DNA from 3 places in the Streptomyces sp. NBC_00210 genome. Region 3 is predicted to be linked to each of the others. Evidence: riboswitches for the same ligand, from Rfam matches in the RefSeq annotation. Region 3 holds a riboswitch; each other region holds the start of a gene.
The links. A riboswitch is a leader RNA that binds a small molecule or an ion and turns the genes downstream of it on or off. The one in region 3 is predicted to bind thiamine pyrophosphate.
Positions count from the first base shown of each region.

Region 1: linked by a shared signal. The riboswitch ahead of OG729_RS10975 (thiamine ABC transporter substrate binding subunit) and the one ahead of thiC (phosphomethylpyrimidine synthase ThiC) in region 3 are both predicted to bind thiamine pyrophosphate.
Region 2: linked by a shared signal. The riboswitch ahead of thiO (glycine oxidase ThiO) and the one ahead of thiC (phosphomethylpyrimidine synthase ThiC) in region 3 are both predicted to bind thiamine pyrophosphate.

Region 1 covers NZ_CP108120.1:2,461,699-2,468,307, forward strand. The annotation lists gene OG729_RS10960 (hypothetical protein) at 1-715, shown strand, start outside; gene OG729_RS10965 (ABC transporter ATP-binding protein) at 770-1,786, opposite strand; gene OG729_RS10970 (ABC transporter permease) at 1,787-3,400, opposite strand; gene OG729_RS10975 (thiamine ABC transporter substrate binding subunit) at 3,463-4,557, opposite strand; TPP riboswitch at 4,637-4,747, opposite strand; gene rlmN (23S rRNA (adenine(2503)-C(2))-methyltransferase RlmN) at 4,776-5,882, opposite strand; gene OG729_RS10985 (phosphatidate cytidylyltransferase) at 5,963-6,609, opposite strand, start outside.
Region 2 covers NZ_CP108120.1:6,462,343-6,468,951, forward strand. The annotation lists gene pknB (Stk1 family PASTA domain-containing Ser/Thr kinase) at 1-1,353, opposite strand, end outside; gene OG729_RS29195 (thiazole synthase) at 1,604-2,398, opposite strand; gene thiS (sulfur carrier protein ThiS) at 2,405-2,605, opposite strand; gene thiO (glycine oxidase ThiO) at 2,602-3,774, opposite strand; TPP riboswitch at 3,772-3,883, opposite strand; gene OG729_RS29210 (NAD(P)/FAD-dependent oxidoreductase) at 3,992-5,215, shown strand; gene OG729_RS29215 (Rv2175c family DNA-binding protein) at 5,283-5,648, shown strand; gene thiE (thiamine phosphate synthase) at 5,773-6,423, shown strand; gene metF (methylenetetrahydrofolate reductase [NAD(P)H]) at 6,576-6,609, shown strand, end outside.
Region 3 covers NZ_CP108120.1:4,383,521-4,390,129, reverse strand. The annotation lists gene OG729_RS19865 (metallophosphoesterase) at 63-1,295, shown strand; gene OG729_RS19860 (hypothetical protein) at 1,443-2,273, shown strand; gene thiC (phosphomethylpyrimidine synthase ThiC) at 2,468-4,252, opposite strand; TPP riboswitch at 4,245-4,379, opposite strand; gene OG729_RS19850 (YibE/F family protein) at 4,451-5,776, shown strand; gene OG729_RS19845 (SsgA family sporulation/cell division regulator) at 5,826-6,260, opposite strand; partial or broken gene OG729_RS19840 (helix-turn-helix domain-containing protein) at 6,486-6,609, opposite strand, start outside.

The DNA.
Region 1 (6,609 bases), 1.9 Mb from region 3:
CAGCCCCCGCACCGGCACCGTCGGCGTCGCCAAGCTGCGCGACGGGGCGACCGAGGCCGAGTTCCGTGCCCGGATGCGGCAGGTGTTCGCCGCCGAGGAACCGGCGGCCGTCATCCAGGCGTCCCGGGAACTGATGGCCACCGTCGACCAGTTGGGCGGGGCGGCTCCCCACCCCGGCGCGGACTCCGACTTCACGCTGCGACTGAGGCCGGGAAGCTATCTCGTACTCGAGTATCTGGACTTCGCGGGTGCGCTCGGCCGAAACCCCGAGCCGGGAGCGGAGTACGTACGTCTTCTCACGGTCCGGGCGCCCGAGTCCGACAGCGGGCCGCCGCGCCCCTGCGGCACTCTGACGGCCCTCGAATCCGACGGCGGTGCCCCGCGCTTCGCGCTGCGCGGCCGGGTCCTTTCCGAGCAGCCCCTCCGCTATGTGAATGCCATGCGCGAGCACGTCGACGAGGCTCGCTTCTATCCCATCGTCGACGACTCGGTCACCGAGGCGGACATCGTGGCGTTCTTCAGGGGTGGGACGAGCATCCCGCCGTTCGACTTCGCGGGTGCGCTCGGCACTCCGCCGCTCTCGCCGGGACGGGAGGTGACGTTGCGGATGCCGATGCGCTCGGGGCGGTACGCCGTCGTCAGCTGGGTGCGCAGTCTGGTCGACGCCCAGCCCCTGACCGCGCACGGCCAGCTGCTCATCGTCACTGTTCCCTGACTGTTGACTGTTCCCTTTACTGTTGACTGCTCCCCGACTCTTGCCTGAAGCGGGTCAGTCGAGCACCACCACGTCGTCGGCGGCGAAGGTCACCCCGACCAGCGCACCTTCCAGCGGCGCGTCACGCAGGGAGCACTCCGCCTCCAGCGGCGGTCCGTCGGCAGGCCGCAGCCGTACGGCGACGTGGTTGCCCCGGAACGTAAGCCCTTCGACCGTGCAGGGCAGCCCCTCCGCGGCGTCGCCGACCCGTACGCCCGCGGGCCTGACCAGCACCTTGCACTCGCCCTGCCGCGCATCGTCCGGCACCGGGATCTTGCCCCACACCGTGTCCGCCGCGGCGCCGCTCACCGTCGCCGCCACCACATTGTCGAAGCCGAGGAAGCGCGCCACGAATGCCGAGGCGGGCCGTTGCCAGACATCGAGCGGTGTGCCCGCCTGGGCGATCCGGCCGTCGCGCATGACGACCACCCGGTCGGCGAGCGCGAAGGCCTCGCCCTGGTCGTGGGTGACGGCGAGGACGGTGGTGCCCAACCGTCCGAAGAGCTCGCGCAGTTCGACGACGAGGCGTTCGCGCAGCCCTCGGTCCAGCTGGCCGAGCGGCTCGTCCAGCATCAGCAGCCGGGGCTCGGGCGCCAGCGCCCTGGCCAGCGCAACCCGCTGCTGCTCGCCGCCGGAGAGCGAGGCCACGGCCCGGCGCTGCGCGCCGGGCAGCCCGACGAGCTCCAGCAACTCGGCCACGCGGTCGGCCTGTTCGCGTCGGCCCATGCCGCGCATACGGAGTCCGAAGGCCACATTTCCGCCCACGTCGCGCTGCGGGAAGAGCTGGTGGTCCTGGAACATCAGGCCCACTCCGCGCCGGTGCACGCTCACTCCCGCCTGGTCGGCGCCGCCGAGCAGCACCCGGCCGCCGTCCAGGCGCTGCAGTCCGGCGACGGCGCGCAGCAGCGTGGACTTGCCGCTGCCGCTGGGTCCCAGCACGCACACGATCTCGTGGTCGGCGACCTCCAGATCCACCGCGTCGAGCGCCGCCCTTGCCCCGAACCGTACGGTCGCGTCCTGCAGCATCAGCATTTAGAACTCCCCTGAACGGTCGGGCCGGATACGTTCGAGCAGCAGCAGCGCGGCCGCGCAGACGACCATCAGGATGGTCGAAAGGGCCATCGCCTGACCGTAGTTGAGCTCACCGGGACGGCCGAGCAGACGGGCCACGGCGACCGGCAGCGTCGGATTGTCGGGCCTGGCGATGAAGACGGTCGCGCCGAACTCGCCCAGCGACACGGCGAAGGCGAAGCCCGCTGCGACCAGCAGCGCCCGTCGCACCATCGGCAGGTCGACCTCCCGCCACACCCGTAGCGGAGACGCGCCGAGGACCGCCGCGGCCTCGCGCAGCCGTTCGTCGACCGCCCGCAGGACGGGCAGCATCGTGCGTACGACGAAGGGGACGCCGACCAGCGCCTGGGCGAGCGGCACCAGGATCCACGAGGCCCGCAGATCGAGCGGCGGCTTGTCGAGAGTGATCAGAAAGCCGAAGCCGACGGTCACGGCGGACACCCCGAGCGGCAGCATCAGCAGTGCGTCGAAGCCGCGCACCAGCCGCCCGGCCTTCCGCGTGAGCGCGGCCGCGGCGAGTCCGCCGACGGCCAGCGCGATGCCGGTCGCGACCAGTGCGTACTCCAGCGAGTTCGCCACGGCCTCGATGGGCGGTACGAGGAACGTGCCGCCGCTCGCATCACTGGAAGTGAGCGCCCGGAAGTAGCCGAAGCCGTAGCCGCCGGGCCCGTCGAGCGAGCGCTCGACCAGGACGCCGAGCGGTACGAGCACCAGCAGCAGGATCGTGGCGAGTACCCCGCCGAGCAGCGCCCACTGGCCCGCGCCCCGCGGCCGCCGCGCGGTCCCCGCCGGGTCCACCAGCTTCAGCGCGCTCTCCCGCCGCCGCACCGTCCACGCGTGCACGGCGAGGATGGCTCCGACCGCGGCGAACTGCAGCAGGGAGAGCACGGCCGCCGTGGACAGATCCAGCAGTTGGGCGGTCTGACGGTAGATCTCCACCTCGAGCGTGGCGAAGGTCGGCCCGCCGAGGATCTGTACGACGCCGAAGGAGGTGAAGGTGAAGAGGAAGACCATCAGCGCGGCAGCGGCGACGGCGGGCCCGAGCGCCGGCAGCGTCACCCTTCGCCAGGCGGCGAAGCGCCCGGCTCCGAGCACCCGGGCGGCCTCCTCCTGCCGCGGGTCGAGCTGCGACCACAGACCGCCCACGGTCCGTACGACCACTGCGTAGTTGAAGAAGACGTGCGCGAGCAGAATCGCCCACACCGTGGTGTCGAGCCTGATGCCCCACAGCTCGTCGAGCAGCCCGCCGCGTCCGAGGAGCGCCAGGAACGCCGTGCCGACGACGACGGTCGGCAGCACGAACGGAACGGTGACCACCGCGCGCAGCAGCCGCTTGAAGGGAAAGTCGAGGCGGGCGAAGACATACGCGCCGGGCAGCGCGATCACCATGGTGATCGCCGTCGAGGCGAGCGCCTGCCAGGTGGTGAACCACAGCACGTGCTGGATGTCGGCGCGGCCTATCACCTCGCCGATCCGCCCGAACTGCCACACTCCGTCGATCTGGAGGCCGCGGCCGACGATCGCGCTGACGGGATAGGCGAAGAAGACCGCGAAGAACGCGACGGGCACGACCATCAGCCCGAGCCGCGCCGCGTTCCCGCGGAGCGCGCCCGGCGCGCTCCCGCGGACGGACTTCGTTACTTCACTACGAGCGAGGACCATGACTGGACCCACTGCTCACGGTTCTTGGCGATCTTGTCGGGAGCGACGGTCTCCGGCTTGTCGACGACCGCGCCGAACTTGGTGAACAGCTCGGGCACCTTCGCCCCCTTCACCACCGGGTTGACGAACATGTTGAGCGGCATGTCCTCCTGGAACTGCTTGGAGATCAGGAAGTCCAGGAGTGCCTTGCCGCCCTCCTCGTTCTTGGCGCCCTTGAGGAGACCGGCGAACTCTGTCTGGCGGAAGCAGGTTCCGGTCGAGACGCCGGTGGGCGCCTGGGCCGGCTGCGGCTTGGCGAAGAGCACCTCGGCGGGCGGGCTGGATGCGTACGAGACGACCAGCGGCCGGTCCGCCTTGGCCTTCTTGCCGCCCGCCGAGCCGGAGAACTCCTCGTTGTACGCCTGCTCCCAGCCGTCGACGACCTTGACGCCGTTGGCCTTCAGCTTCTTCCAGTAGTCCTGCCAGCCGTCCTCGCCGTACTTGCCGACCGAGCCGAGCAGGAAGCCGAGACCGGGCGAGGAGGTCGCGACATTCTCCGTGACCAGCAGGTTCTTGTACTCGGGCTTGATCAGGTCGTCGAAGGACTGCGGCGGGGCCAGCTTCTTGTCCGCGAAGTACTTCTTGTCGTAGTTGACGCAGATGTCGCCGGTGTCGACAGGCGTAACGCGGTGCTTGTCCTTGTCGAGCTGCACCTCGTCGGGCACCTGGGCCAGGCCCTTGGCCTCGTAGGGCGTGAACAAGCCGTTGTCGAGGGCGCGCGAGAGCAGGGTGTTGTCGACGCCGAAGAAGACATCGCCCTGCGGAGAGCCCTTGGTGAGGATCTCCTTGTTCAGGGCGGCGCCCGCGTCACCGCTCTTGAGGACCTTGACCGTGTAGCCGGTCTCCTTGGTGAACTGCTTCAGCACGGACGCGGAGGCGACGAACGAGTCATGACTGACCAGCGTCACGGTCTTCTGCTTCGGGCGGTCGGACGCGGAGCCCTTGGGCTGCTCGCTGCCGCAGGCCGCGAGCGTACTGACGCCCAGGGCCGCGGCGAGCGCCGTGACCGTGATCTTCTTGGTGGTGCTCACTGAGATTCCTCCTGGAGATGACCAGGAAGAGACGCGGCCCTGCCCGGTCCTGAGGCAGGATCCGGGCAGGGCGCAACAGCTTGAGTAACGACCGAACTTCCTACCCAGAATGACCTGGGCAAGGTTCAGAGGGTCTGCGGTGTGACTGGCACCGCACTCTCAGCGCTGTGGCGCTCCCCTGTCGGAATATGCAGATGTTTCGAGGCCAGGTTACAAGGTCAGCGCTCGGAGGCGGCCAGCTGTCCGCACGCTCCGTCGATCTCCTGGCCACGGGTGTCCCGTACGGTCACGGGCACACCGTGGGCCGCGATGGCCTCCACGAACGCCTTCTCGTCCTCGGGACGGGATGCCGTCCACTTCGAACCGGGCGTCGGGTTGAGCGGGATCAGGTTCACATGGACCCGCCTGCCCTTGAGCATGCGTCCCAGCAGATCGCCCCGCCATGCCTGATCGTTGATATCCCTGATCAGCGCGTACTCGATGGAGACACGGCGGCCCGACTTCTCCGCGTACTCCCAGGCGGCGTCCAGCACCTCCCGCACCTTCCAGCGCGTGTTGACCGGGACCAGGGTGTCGCGCAGCTCGTCGTCCGGCGCGTGCAGCGAGACGGCGAGACGGCATTTGAAGCCCTCGTCGGCGAAGCGCAGCATCGCGGGCACGAGGCCGACGGTGGAGACGGTGATCCCGCGCTGCGAGAGCCCGAGGCCGTCGGGCTCGGGGTCGGTGAGCCGGCGGACCGCGCCGACGACCCGCTTGTAGTTGGCGAGCGGCTCGCCCATGCCCATGAAGACGATGTTGGACAGCCGCGCGGGGCCTCCCGGAACCTCGCCGTCGCGCAGGGCGCGCATGCCGTCGACGATCTGGTGCACAATCTCGGCGGTCGAAAGATTGCGGTCGAGCCCGGCCTGCCCGGTGGCACAGAAGGGACAGTTCATCCCGCAGCCGGCCTGCGACGAGATGCACATGGTCACCCGGTCCGGGTAACGCATCAGCACGGACTCGACGAGGGTGCCGTCGTGCAGGCGCCACAGGGTCTTGCGGGTGGTGTCGTCGTCGCACGAGATGTGCCGTACGACGGACATCAGATCGGGCAGCAGCTCAGTGGCGAGCTTCTCGCGCGCGGTGGCGGGGATGTCGGTCCACTGGGCGGGGTCGTGGGCGTACCGCGCGAAGTAGTGCTGCGAGAGCTGCTTGGCGCGGAACGGCTTCTCGCCGATCGCGGCGACGGCGTCCTTGCGCTCGGCGGGTGTGAGGTCGGCGAGGTGCCGCGGCGGCTTTTTGGCTCCGCGGGGCGCGACGAAAGTGAGTTCTCCGGGCTTGGGCATGGTCCTACCAGTGTCGCAGAGATACGAAGAGGGGCCGGCCGCCCTGTGGACAACCAGCCCCTGACGCATAAACGCGCAGGTCAGCCGCCGCCTACGAAGATCACCATCAGCAGCCATACGACCGGAGCCGTGGGCAGCAGCGAGTCCAGCCGGTCCATGATGCCGCCATGCCCCGGCAGCAGCGTGCCCATGTCCTTGATGCCCAGGTCCCGCTTGATCATCGACTCGCCCAAGTCGCCCAGTGTGGCGCTGACCGCGACCGCGAGGCCGAGCAGCAGGCCCTGCCACCAGGTGCCGTCGTCGATGACGAACTGCATGCACAGCGCGCCCGCCACCATCGCGAACGCCACGGCGCCGAGCAGACCCTCCCTGGTCTTCCCCGGACTGATGCGCGGAGCCAGCTTGTGCTTCCCGAAGCGCCAGCCGACGGCGTACGCACCCGTGTCACTGACCACCGTCAGCACCAGGAAGGTGAGCACCCGCTGCGGCCCGTCGTCCGCGGTGAGCATCATCGCGACGAACGTCGCCAGGAAGGGAACGTAGAACGCGGCGAAGACGCCCGCCGTGACGTCCTTGAGATAGCCCTCGGGGGGCTCCGTCATCCGCCAGACCAGCACCGCGAGCGCCGTGAGCGCCATTGCGACCCAGGCGCCGTCCGCACCGCGCACATACCCGGCCACCACCATCGCCGCGCCGCCGACCGCGAGCGGCACCAGCGGGGCCTTGA
Region 2 (6,609 bases), 2.1 Mb from region 3:
GAGCGTCACGGAGTCGTTGCCGCGGATGCGCTGATTGATCGCGGGGACGCTATTGATCACCGTGCCGCGCTCGACCGTCTCGCTGAAGTCGTACCGCACATTCTTCACGCCGAGTCCGGCGCTCTTCAGCTGCTGCCTGGCGTCCTTCTCGGTCTTGCCGATGAGGGCCGGTACGCGGGTGAACTGACCCGAGTTGATGTACCAGACGCCGGCGCCCACGCCGAGCACGAGCAGGACGGCGACCAGCATCGCGAGCATGCCGCGCCGCGGGACGCCCAGGAGGCGGGGCGGCTCGGGCTGGTGCGGCGGCTGCGGGGGCGGCATCACCAGCCGGGCGGTGTGGTCCACCGGTGGTTCCTCGCGGGAGATCAACCGCGGGATGACATCCGTACGGTCCTCGGACGAGGAGGGGACCTTGCCCGCGCTCTCGCCGGTCGTCCCGCTCTGCGCCGGGTGCTCGGCCGGAACTTCGGTACGCGCACGCGGCGGCACCATGTCCAGCTGCTCGTCGCCGAGCGCCGCACGGGCCTCGCGGACCTGCGCCAGCAGCGCCACCGCGTCGTGCGGACGGACCTCGGGGTTGCGGGCGGTGGCAACCGCGACCAGCTCGTCGAGCTCGACGGCGAGTCCGGGGAACTGCGCGGAGGGCGCCGGCATGGCCTCGTTCAGATGCTGGAAGAGCACCTGGGCGGGGGTGTCCCCGGCGTGCGGCTTGGCACCGGTCAGCATCTCGTAGAGGACGACCCCGCAGGCGTACACATCGGCGCGGGTGTCGGCCGTGCCGTGCTCGATCTGCTCGGGGGCGAGATAGGAGACCGTGCCCAGCACCGTGCCGGTGGTGTTGGTGACCGAGCCGACGGAACGTACGAGACCGAAGTCGGCGACCTTGACCCGGCCGTCGTCTCCTATCAGCACGTTCTCCGGTTTCATGTCCCGGTGGACGAACCCTGCCCGGTGCGCGGCGCCGAGGGCGGCCAGCACGGGCTCCAGGATGTCGAGCGCGGCGCGCGGCTGGAGCGCCCCACGCTCGCGCAGTACGTCGCGCAGGGTGCAGCCCGCGACGTACTCCATGGCGAGATAGACGTACGCACCCTCGGCGCCCTGGTCGAAGACCGCGACCACATTGGGGTGGGCGAGGCGCGCCACGGACTTGGCCTCGCGGATGAAGCGCTCCACGAAGGACGCGTCGGTGGCGAGGGCGGGGTGCATCACCTTGAGCGCGAGCACCCGGTCGAGTCGGGTGTCGACGGCCCGGTAGACCGTGGCCATACCGCCGACGGCGACGCGCGCGTCGACGCGGTAGCGGCCGTCGAGCACCTGCCCGACGAGGGGGTCCTTGAGGGTCGTATCCACGCGGGAGATTCTACGAGTCACCACGGACAGGCCAGACGCCCCGGGCGGGACCGGGGCCGTACTGCAGCCGAGCTGTGACAGCGGTGGCCTTTCCCGGGGGCTCCGCCCCCGGACCCGCCCCCTACGCCCTGCGGGCGTGGGGGGACCCTCAGCGCCTCAAACGCCGGCGGGGCTGAAAGTTCAGCCCGTCCGGCGTTTTGACGCGTGGGGGTCCTGGGCGGAGCCCCGGTTACGGAAACGGCCGCAGCGGTCAGAACGCCGGGCGTTCCGGGTCCAGGGCCGCGCGGCCCTCGTGCGGCGAGGACGCCTCCGCGAAGTGGCGGCGCGGAATGCGGCCCGCCCGGTACGCGAGGCGGCCCGCCTCCACCGCGTGCCGCATCGCCTCCGCCATCAGCACCGGTTCCTGCGCCCGGGTCACCGCCGACGCCAGCATCACCGCCGCGCAGCCCAGCTCCATCGCCAGCGCCGCGTCCGACGCGGTGCCCGCTCCCGCGTCCAGCACGACCGGCACGCGCGCGTGTTCGACGATCAGCTGGAAGTTGTGCGGATTGCGGATACCCAGACCGGAGCCGATCGGCGAGCCCAACGGCATGATCGCCGCACACCCCACGTCCTGAAGCTTCCGCGCCAGCACCGGATCGTCATTGGTGTACGGCAGCACCGTGAAGCCGTCGTCGACCAGCGTCTCGGCCGCGTCGAGCAGCTCGATCGGATCGGGCAGCAGGGTCCGTTCGTCCGCGACGACCTCCAGCTTGATCCAGTCCGTGCCGAGCGCCTCGCGCGCGAGGCGGGCGGTCAGCACGGCCTCGCCCGCGGTGAAGCAGCCCGCCGTATTGGGCAGGACCCGGATGTTCAGCTTCTCCAGGACGGACAGCACGGAGCCCTGGACAGTCGGGTCGAGGCGGCGCATCGCGACGGTGGTGAGCTCGGTGCCGCTCGCCACGAGGGAGCGTTCGAGCACGTCGAGGCTCGGTGCCCCGCCCGTACCCATGATCAGGCGGGAGTTGAGGACGGTGTCACCGATGGTGAGACGGTCGTCGGCCATGGTTGATCAGCCTCCCTGCACTGCGGTGAGGACCTCGACGCGGTCGCCGTCGCCGAGCAGCGTGCCCGACCACTCGCTGCGCGGGACGACCGCTTCGTTGACGGCGGCGGCGACCCCGGCGGGAGCGGCGGTGAGGGCCGTGACCAGGGTGTCCAGGGTGGTTCCGGCGGTGAGCTCGCGGGCCTCGCCGTTGACGGAGACGTTCATGCGGGCTGCTCCAGAGGTACGGGAGAGAAACGGCGCGGCGTGAAGGCGCGGGCCTCGTCCGGCAGCGCGCCGGTGACCAGCAGCTCGGCCAGCACATCGCCGGTGACGGGGGTCAGCAGCACCCCGTTGCGGTAGTGCCCGGTGGCCAGATGCAGACCGGGCAGCGCGGTCGGACCCAGCAGCGGGGCGTTGTCGGGGGAGGCGGGGCGCAGCCCCGCGCGGGTCTCGGTGAGCGGCAGCTCGGTGATGCCGGGCACCAGCTCGTGCGCGTCGCGCAGCAGCTCGTACACGCCGCCCGCGGTGACCGTGGTGTCCCAGCCGAGCTCCTCGCTGGTCGCGCCGACGACCAGCTCGCCGTTCTCGCGCGGCACCAGATAGACATTGCTGCCGCGCACCACGGCCCGCACGGTCCGGGAGAGGAAGGGCGCGTACGCGGGGGGCACGGTCAGCCGCAGGACCTGGCCCTTCACCGGCCGCACGGGAGGCAGTACGTCCGCCGGCAAGCCGCCGAGCCTGCCGCTCAGGCTGCCGCCCGCCAGGACGACCTGATCCGCGGTGAGCTCGTCGCCGTCGGTCAGTACGGCCCCGGCCGCCCGGTCCCGTACCACGGAGAGCCGCTCCGCCCAGCCGCGGTGGAAGATCACCCCGGCCCGTTCGCAGGCGGTGAGCAGCGCGGCCGCCAGTCGGCGCGGATCGATCTGGTGATCGCCGTCCACCCGCAGGCCCCCGCGTACGCCGGGTGCGAGCATCGGCTCGAGACGTCTGCATTCGCGGCCCGTCAGCCACTCCGACTGAAGGCCGGACTGGCGTTGCAGGGTGTGCAGTTCACGCAGATGCGCGCGGTCGTCGGCATCCAGCGCGACGGCGAGTGTCCCGCAGGCGCGGTACCCGAGGCGCTGCCCGCTCGCCTCCGCCAGCTCGGCGACGAATGCGGGATAGCGTCTGGCGGACTCCAGATTGAGACCGAGCAGCAGCTGCTCGCCGTAGTGCAGCTCGGTGACGGCGGCGAGCATGCCCGCGGCGACCTGCGCGGCGCCGCCGCCCGGCTCCGGATCGGCGACGGCGACCCGCAGTCCGCGCTGTGCCGCGCGCCAGGCCGTGACCAGGCCGATGATTCCGCCCCCGATGACGAGGACGTCTGAAGTGCGCGTTTCGGAAATACGCGACATGGGCGTCCAGCCCCTCCCTTCGCCGGCATGACCCGGATCAGGTTCGTACGGTCGGAGGCCGCCAGCCTCCCTCTCAGCCCGGTGCGTCCGGGCTCCCGCGAGTGCCTTACGGTCGCCACCCTAACCCCAGCCATCAGCTCGCAGTAAGGGAGTGCGGGGTGAGCGGCGTCGCGGATCCCGACTTCCTGACGGGTCGTCAGATCGTTAAGGTTGCAGGGTGAGCGAGCAGCAGCAGACAGCACAGGGCGGGCGCCGCGTGGTCGTCGTCGGCGCGGGAATGGCCGGCGTGCAGACCGCGGTGGCGCTGCGCGAGCAGGGCTTCACCGGACCGGTCACCCTGATCGGCGCCGAGCCCCACCAGCCGTACGACAGACCGCCGCTCTCCAAGGCGATCCTGCTCGGCAAGGCGGAGGGGTCGGCCTTCGAGGTCGACTTCGAGGCGCTCGACATCGAACTGCGGCTGGGCTGCGAGGTGACCGGCGTGCGCCCGGCCGCGCATGAACTGGACACCGAGGCGGGGCCCGTCCCGTACGACGTCCTGGTCATCGCCAGCGGTGCCGAGCCGATCACCCTGCCCGGCACCGAAGGCGTCCCCGGCGTCCATCTGCTGCGCACCCTCGACGACGCCGAGCGGCTGCGCCCCGTACTCGCGCAGCAGCACGACGTCGTGGTCGTCGGCGCAGGCTGGATCGGCGCGGAGTTCGCGACGGCGGCCCGGGAGGCGGGCTGCGCCGTGATCGTCGTCGAGGCCGCCGACCGCCCCCTCGCGGGCGCCCTGCCTGCCGAGATCACCGCCCCGATGGCCCACTGGTACGCGGAGTACGGCGCCGAACTGATCACCCACGCGCGCGTGGCCGACATCGAGCCGGGCACGGTGATCCTGGCGGACGGCCGCCTGCTCCCGGCCGGGGCGGTGGTCGTGGGCATCGGCGCGCGCCCCGCCACCGGCTGGCTCGCGGGCTCCGGCATCGGGCTCGGCCCGGACGGAGCAATCACCGCGGACGAGTATCTGCGCACCTCGCTGCCCGACGTGTACGCGGTGGGGGACTGCGCCTCCTTCCCGTCCGCCCGCTACGGCGAGCGGCTGCTCGTGCACCACTGGGACAACGCCCTGCAGGGGCCGCGCACGGTGGCCGCCAACGTCGTGGGCGAGGCCCCGCAGGTCTATGACCCGGTGCCGTATTTCTGGTCCGAGCAGTTCGGCCGCTTTGTGCAGTACGCGGGCCATCACACCGCCGCCGACACCATGGTGTGGCGGGGTGATCCGGCCGACGCCTCCTGGTCGGTGCTCTGGCTGCGCGAGGGTGCGCTGGTCGCGCTGCTCGCCGTGGGCAGGGCCCGTGACCTGGCGCAGGGGCGCAAGCTCATCCTGTCCGGCGCGCGGCTGGATCCGGACCTCGCGGCAGACCTGTCCGTCCCTCTGAAGGCGGCGGCTGTCTAGGGGGCAGCGAGCTGCCGCACGAGGGGTCCGGCTACCGACTGTCAGTCCGGGATGGCACGCTTGTCCTGTGACCGAGATTGACGCAAAAATCGATGCTCTCGTCCCCGCCTGGCTCCACCTTCCCGACATCGCGGAAATGCTCGATGTCGAGGTGACACGCGTACGGCAGCTGGTCAAGGAGGGCCAGCTGATCGCCGTGCGCCGCGGTGAGAACCGGGCGCTTCAGGTGCCTGCCGCCTTCATCGACGGCAACAAGGTGGTCAAGGGTCTCGCCGGGACCCTGACGCTCCTGAAGGACGACGGCTTCACCGACGAAGAGATGCTGGAGTGGCTCTTCACTCCCGACCCGACCCTGCCGGGCACGCCCGCGCAGGCGCTCAGCGAGAATCGCGGCACGGAGGTGAAGCGCCGTGCCCAGGCGCTCGCCGTCTGACATCCGGACTTCGTGATGCCACGTCCTGGCGTCACGGGGTCCTGAAGACAACACCACGCGGTGTGCGGGACGGGGGCCGAGCGTCCCTGCCCGCACACCGCCCACCCAACGGGGGGAAACACCCATGCCCACGGCTCGTGAGCTGCTGTCCGACGCCCGGCTCTATCTCTGCACGGACGCCCGGAAGAAGCAGGGTGACCTCGCGGAGTTCCTCGACGCCGTGCTCGCCTCCGGGGTCGACATCGTGCAGCTGCGCGACAAGGGCATGGAAGCGGCCGAGGAGCTCGAGCACCTCCAGGTCTTCGCGGACGCCTGCCGCCGGCACGGCAAGCTGCTCGCCGTGAACGACCGCGCGGACGTGGCCCACGCCATCGGCTCCGACGTGCTGCATCTGGGCCAGGGCGATCTGCCGGTCCCGGCCGCCCGCGCGATCCTCGGCGACCAGGTGCTGACCGGCCGCTCGACGCACGCGGAGTCCGAAGTGGATGCGGCCGTCGCCGAGCCCGGCGTGGACTACTTCTGCACCGGACCGTGCTGGCCCACCCCGACCAAGCCCGGGCGGTACGCCCCGGGACTCGGCCTTGTGCGGTATGCGGCAGGGCTGGAGACCGACCGGCCGTGGTTCGCGATCGGCGGGATCGACGCGGGCAACCTCGAGGAGGTGCTGGACGCGGGCGCGCGCAGGATCGTCGTCGTACGGGCCATCACCGAGGCCGACGACCCCGCGGCGGCGTCCGCGTCTTTGGCCAAGCGCGTCAGGGAGCGCGACGCATAGATGGCGCATGAGACGCATAGGCGGCGCGTGAAGGGGGCGCGGTGGACAACGGGAAGCGCATAACTGTCCGAGGGGTGGACATTAGGCAGACAATACGGACATATTCCCTGGTTCTGGTTGGGTGACCGTCGAGCCCTGGATAACCTGCAGTTATGGCCCTCGGAACAGCTTCCACCAGGACGGATC
Region 3 (6,609 bases):
GGACCACCCCGACCAGGCTGGGCCGAGAGGTGAACGGCGGCGCGACGGTGGTGGAGGGGTCGATGACTCAGGGGGCCGGTCAAGGACCCGTGGTGCGGACGGCAACATTGCGCGATTTCCGCGTTCCGCCGTACGCGCAGGTTCCCGTGCAGTCGCAGGTTCCGCCGCACGCCGACGTGGCTCAGGAACACGTAGCTCAGGAACACGCGGCTCAGGAACACGTAGCTCGGGAACAGACAGCTCAAGAACAGACAGCTCAGGAGCACGTGATGCCGCAGGACCAGGCACCGCCTGCTCGGACTCAGCCGTCGCAGCAGCCGCCGGAGTCCGCCCATCCCGGTAACGCCGTCCCGGAGGGGGAGGCCCCTGACGGCTACACCCCTACCGAGCGCGATCTCCCGGTGATCAACCTCGGCGGTCCCGGCGACACCGTCCAGGTCCAGGTCGACCCGGACGAGGCGCCCGCGCCCGACGGCCTCGGCCCGCTCTATGTGGTCGGTGACGTCCACGGCTACCTCGACGAACTCGTCGCGGCCCTCGGCGAACAGGGCCTCATCGATGCCGAGGGCAACTGGGCCGCCGGCCACGCCCGCCTCTGGTTCCTCGGCGACTTCACCGACCGCGGCCCCGACGGCATCGGCGTCATCGATCTCGTCATGCGGCTCTCCGCCGAGGCTGCGGCCGCCGGCGGTTACTGCAAGGCGCTGATGGGCAACCACGAGCTGCTGCTGCTCGGCGCCAAGCGGTTCGGCGACACCCCGGTCAACTCCGGCGCCGGCACCGCCACCTTCCAGGCCGCCTGGCTGCTCAACGGCGGCCAGAAGTCCGACATGGACCGGCTGCAGGAGGTCCACCTCCAGTGGATGGCGCGGCTGGACGCGGTGATCGAGGAGGACGAGCATCTGCTGATGCACTCCGACACGACCGCCTATCTGGAGTACGGCTCCAGCATCGAGGACGTGAACGACAACGTGCACGAGATCCTCACCCGCAATGACGCCGACGAGTGCTGGGACCTGTTCCGCAAGTTCACCAAGCGCTTCGCCTTCCGCGACGAGGCGGGGCCGGAGGCCGTACGTGAACTGCTCGGCGCCTACGGCGGCCGCCGCATCGTGCACGGCCACAGCCCGATTCCGTATCTCCTCGGCGAGGTCGGCACCGAGGACGGCGAGGACGGCGAGCGTCCGGTCGTCGAGGGCCCGCACGTGTACGCGGACGGGCTTGCGATCGCCATGGACGGTGGCGTGACCATGGCCGGAAAGCTCCTTGTCGTCCAACTTCCGCTGCCCAACTGAACCGAGCCCGGCAGGCGATTTACTGAAACCCCCTGTCACCCCGTGCCGTAACCGCTCTACCATCGGCTTATCCGTAGCAGGCTCTCCTCCGTTTCTGCCCAACTGCCCGATCGATGCGGGCGATCCGGCCCTACGGAGCATCGGGGGATGCACATGAACAGCGCTCCGCACCTGCTGACCGAGGACCGCGCCGAGTACGAGCGCATCCTCGACGACGCGCTGCGCAACGCCCATGACCGTCCGGATCTCGCTGCCGTGGGACAGCGACTGAACGCCGAACAACTACGCACGATGGCCCTCAACGCGACGGCACTGATCACCACCGCCGCCGCTGCCGAGTACGAGCACTACATAAAGATCCGCGAGGAGATGCGGGCGCCGACGGCCGCCGACTCCGTGCGCAACTCCGTGCTGGCCCCAGCCGGGGAGGACGAGGACTCCGAGCGCGGCGCGGGATTCACCGCCGTCATAGCCGTGCTGGCCCCCGTGCTCGCGGGGACGGCCGCGCTGATCTTCCTTCTGGTCGGCTACATACTGAAGATGCTCAGCCCCGCGCCGTCCTTCGCCGAGACCCTGGTCTCCGCGGGCTGGTTCTTCGGGGCTCTGACGGCTGTCGCCATTCTGTTCGCAGCGATCGCGCTGCTGCTGACGGCTCTGCGCAACGGCGCTACGCAGGTCCCGGCCGAGGAGTCGACGGGCGAGCTGCCCGACGAGGTGTCCCGTGCCAAGGAGGCCTGGCGGCACGCCCTGCTTGAGCGTGGACTCCTTCCCTTCCTGCGGGCCGCGCTGGCGGACCCCAGCGCCGACCCGACCTCGTCGGCTCCACCGCGCCATGTGAGCCGTATCCCGAAGGTCGGCTACAGCGGCCCGGACTACTCCAGCCCGAACGAGGGCTCGACGGCGGGACAGCGGCCCACTTTCACCAGCCCGGACTTCACCAGCCCGGACTTCGGCGGCCCCGAGCACCAGCCGGAGTGACCCCCGGCCGGCGCTCGGGGCCGAAGACCACTCCGCGCCGGGAGGTCACTCCCCAAGGTCAGTTGATCACCACTGAGCACTGGCCCCACCACCCGAGGGTCAGAGCTCTCCCACTACGTCGACGATGTCCAGGCGGTCCGCGCCTCCAACTTGGCCTGAGGACCACGGAGGCGCGGGCCGTCTGCACGTGAGCCTCAGTCCGCCAGCGGCAGATACACCCGGTTCCCCGCCTCGGCGAACTCCTTCGACTTCCGGAGCATCCCCTCAGCGACCTCCTCGGCCGTCGCTCCCGCAGCCGCAGTACCGCCAAACTGCTCTGTGATGCTTTGGCTAATCTTCATGCTGCAGAACTTCGGGCCGCACATCGAGCAGAAGTGCGCGGTCTTCGCCGGCTCGGCCGGCAGCGTCTCGTCGTGGAACTCCCGTGCCGTGTCCGGGTCGAGGGCCAGGTTGAACTGGTCCTCCCACCGGAACTCGAAGCGCGCGTCGGACAGCGCGTCGTCCCACTCCTGCGCGCCCGGGTGACCCTTGGCGAGGTCGGCGGCATGTGCCGCGATCTTGTAGGTGATGACGCCGGTCTTCACGTCGTCGCGGTTGGGCAGGCCCAGGTGCTCCTTGGGCGTCACGTAGCAGAGCATCGCCGTGCCCCACCAGGCGATCATGGCCGCCCCGATGCCGGAGGTGATGTGGTCATACGCCGGGGCCACGTCCGTGGTGAGCGGGCCGAGCGTATAGAAGGGGGCCTCCTCGCAGATCTCCTGCTGGAGGTCGATGTTCTCCTTGATCTTGTGCATCGGGACGTGACCGGGGCCTTCGATCATCGTCTGCACATTGAAACGCTTGGCGATCGTGTTGAGTTCCCCGAGCGTGCGCAACTCAGCGAACTGCGCCTCGTCGTTGGCGTCCGCGATCGAGCCGGGCCGCAGTCCGTCACCGAGGGAGTACGTCACGTCGTACGAGGCGAGGATCTCGCAGAGCTCCTCGAAGTTCTCGTACAGGAACGACTCCTTGTGGTGCGCCAGGCACCAGGCCGCCATGATCGAGCCGCCGCGCGAGACGATGCCGGTCTTGCGGTTGGCAGTCAGCGGGACGTACGGCAGCCGCACGCCCGCGTGGACCGTCATGTAGTCCACGCCCTGCTCGGCCTGCTCGATGACCGTGTCCTTGTAGATCTCCCAGGTCAGCTCCTCGGCCTTGCCGTCGACCTTCTCCAGCGCCTGGTAGAGCGGCACGGTGCCGATCGGCACGGGGGAGTTGCGCAGCACCCACTCGCGGGTGGTGTGGATGTTGCGGCCGGTGGAGAGGTCCATGACGGTGTCCGCGCCCCAGCGGGTCGCCCAGGTCATCTTCTCCACCTCCTCCTCGATGGAGGAGGTGACCGCGGAGTTGCCGATGTTGGCATTGACCTTCACCAGGAACCTCTTGCCGATGATCATCGGCTCGATCTCCGGGTGGTTGACGTTGGCGGGCAGGACCGCACGGCCTGCCGCGATCTCCTCACGTACGACCTCGGGGGCGACGTTCTCGCGGATCGCGACGTACTCCATCTCCGGCGTGATCTCGCCACGTCGGGCGTACGCGAGCTGCGTCACCGCCACTCCGGCGCGGCCCCGGCGGGGCTGCCGCGGGCGGCCGGGGAAGACCGCGTCGAGGTTGCGCAGACCGCCGCGCGGCGAGGTGTGCTTGATCCCGTCGTCCTCGGGGCGGACCGGTCGGCCCGCGTACTCCTCGGTGTCGCCGCGGCCGATGATCCAGTTCTCCCGCAGCGGCGCCAGACCGCGGCGGACGTCGGTCTCGACGCTCGGGTCGGTGTACGGACCGGACGTGTCGTACAGCGTCACGTCCTTGCCGTTGGTGAGGTGCACCTGGCGGACCGGCACCCGGAGGTCGGGGCGCGAGCCCTCGACGTACCCCTTGTGCCAGCCCGGCTTGCGCTCGTCCTGGCTGGTGGCAGGCGTGCGTGCATCCTGAACGGTCATGAGACCTACTCCCTACGCCGGCATTACCCGGTAACAGGTTCGGCGGTCGACGCAGCGGCTTCCGTACGTCTCGTACGGAGGTCAGCGCCCTCTCAGCCCGGTGCTCCGAGCTCCCGCGTGTGCAAAGGTGCCACCACGCTAGCGCCATTTCTGGCGTGCTGAACAGAGGGGTCCTCTCGTTCTTGCGATGATCGGTCGGTGACAACGCCGCCGACCTCATCGCCGCAGCAGCCCGAGTCCCATGGCCATTCCCACAGCCATGGGCCCGCCGCGCCCGTCTCGCTACACCTCCGCAAGGTCATTGCCGCGGTGCTGATTCCTTTCGCCGCCGCGGTCGTCGTGGGCCTGGTCGTGCTCTGGCCGGGCGGCGCCCCCGGCCATGAGCGCACGGGCGTCGGCTTCGACCGGCAGACCCAGCAGGGCAAGGTCACGCAGGTCGAGAAGGTCAACTGCAAGGACGTGAACGTCGCGGTCCCGCCGACCGGTGACACATCCACGCCCGAGGGACGTGAGGCGGTCAATTCCCAGAAGGGCAGCTGCAAGAAGGCGACGATCGAGGTCACCACCGGCAAGGACAAGGGCCGCACCTTCAGCGAGATCATCCAGCCCGACGCATCACGGCAGTTGAGCGAGGGCCAGGGCGTGGTGGTGGCGTACGCCCCCGACGCGCCCCGCGATCTGCAGTACTCCGTGACCGATGTGAACCGGAAGTTCCCGATTACGGTACTGGCCGGGATCTTCGCCCTCGCGGTGGTGGTGGTGGGACGGATGCGCGGCGTGATGGCTCTGATCGCGCTCGCGGCCTCCTTCGCCGTCCTGACGCTGTTCATCCTGCCCGCTATCCTGCAGGGCTCCAATCCACTGATCGTCGCGGTGGTCGGAGGCGGCGCGATCATGCTGATCGCGCTCTATTTGTGCCACGGTCTCAGCGCGCGCACCTCGGTCGCGGTCCTCGGCACACTGGTCTCGCTGCTGCTGACCGGACTGCTCGGCTCGCTCTTCATCGGCTGGGCGAGCCTGACCGGCAACACCGACGACAACACCGGCCTGATCCACGGCCTGTACCCGAACATCGACATGAGCGGTCTGCTGCTCGCCGGCGTCATCATCGGCTCGCTCGGCGTGCTCGACGACGTGACGGTGACCCAGACCTCGGCGGTGTGGGAACTGCACCAGGCGGACCCGGACATGGGCCCGCGAAGGCTCTACCGGGCCGGTATGCGGATCGGCCAGGACCACATCGCCTCCGTCGTCAACACGCTCGTACTGGCTTACGCGGGCGCGGCGTTGCCGCTGCTGCTGCTCTTCTCGATCGCGCAGAGCAGCGTGGGGACGGTGGCCAACAGTGAACTGGTGGCGGAGGAGATCGTACGGATGCTGGTGGGGTCGATCGGCCTGGTCGCCTCGGTGCCGGTGACCACCGCGCTCGCGGGGCTGGTGGTCTCCGCCGACCGGCCGGGGGCGTCTGCGAAGGCCGGCAGATCGCCGGTGCGGGGCGGCAGCGGCCGTCGCCGCAAGAGGTAGCCCACCGAGCACGCGATGTGGCACGGGACCAAGCAGACGGGCGGTGGGCTCAGCCGGCGTTCTCCTCGGCGAGGATGCGCCCCAGCGCATCTTCGAGACTGACCTCGAAGTCACCGAACGTACGCTCCTGCCCCAGTGGCACCAGCTTGTCGGTGCGGTCGAGGAAAGCCACGAGCGGCGCCACGCCCACCCGGAACCGCGCCCGGTCGCAACCGACCTGGAGCTGGATGACGACATCGGAAAGCCCCTCGGGCCCGGTCGGCGTGATGCGCACATCACCGTCCCCGCTCGGCCCGTTGATCCCGTCGAGCAGCAACTCCCGGCCGAAGGCCCAGGTCACCGGGGCGTCCCCGGGCAGATGGAAGGTCATCCGCACCGCGAACGGATCCCCCGTCTCGTACCGGAGCTCCACCGGGATCCGGAATGAGAGCTCCTCGGAGACAAGGAAGTTCATCAGGACCTCGGCCTGGACCGACTGGCGCATCTTGTAACCCCACATTGGATCAAGCACTGAACACATAACTCGGCTCAAAACGGCCAGGAATGATCCGCCATGGCCCTCTTGACGCAATCGTCCAGTAAGCGCTAAGTGATCACAAGGAGTGATTTTTCAGATACTGATAGAGAACACAAGGGAGTTGAGCAGCCTCTCCATGGCTTTGCACAGCTCATCGATGGCGAGATGTGGTCATTCCGGATTGTGGAGAGAGCCGCCCGAGGCGAGCCGCCCGACCGCGTCGCCGAGGACGAACACGCCCTTCTCACGGCGCAGATAGTCCTCGTGTGTCAGGGTGCGCAGCAGGTGGTACGCGGTGGGAAGCGGGAGCCCCGCC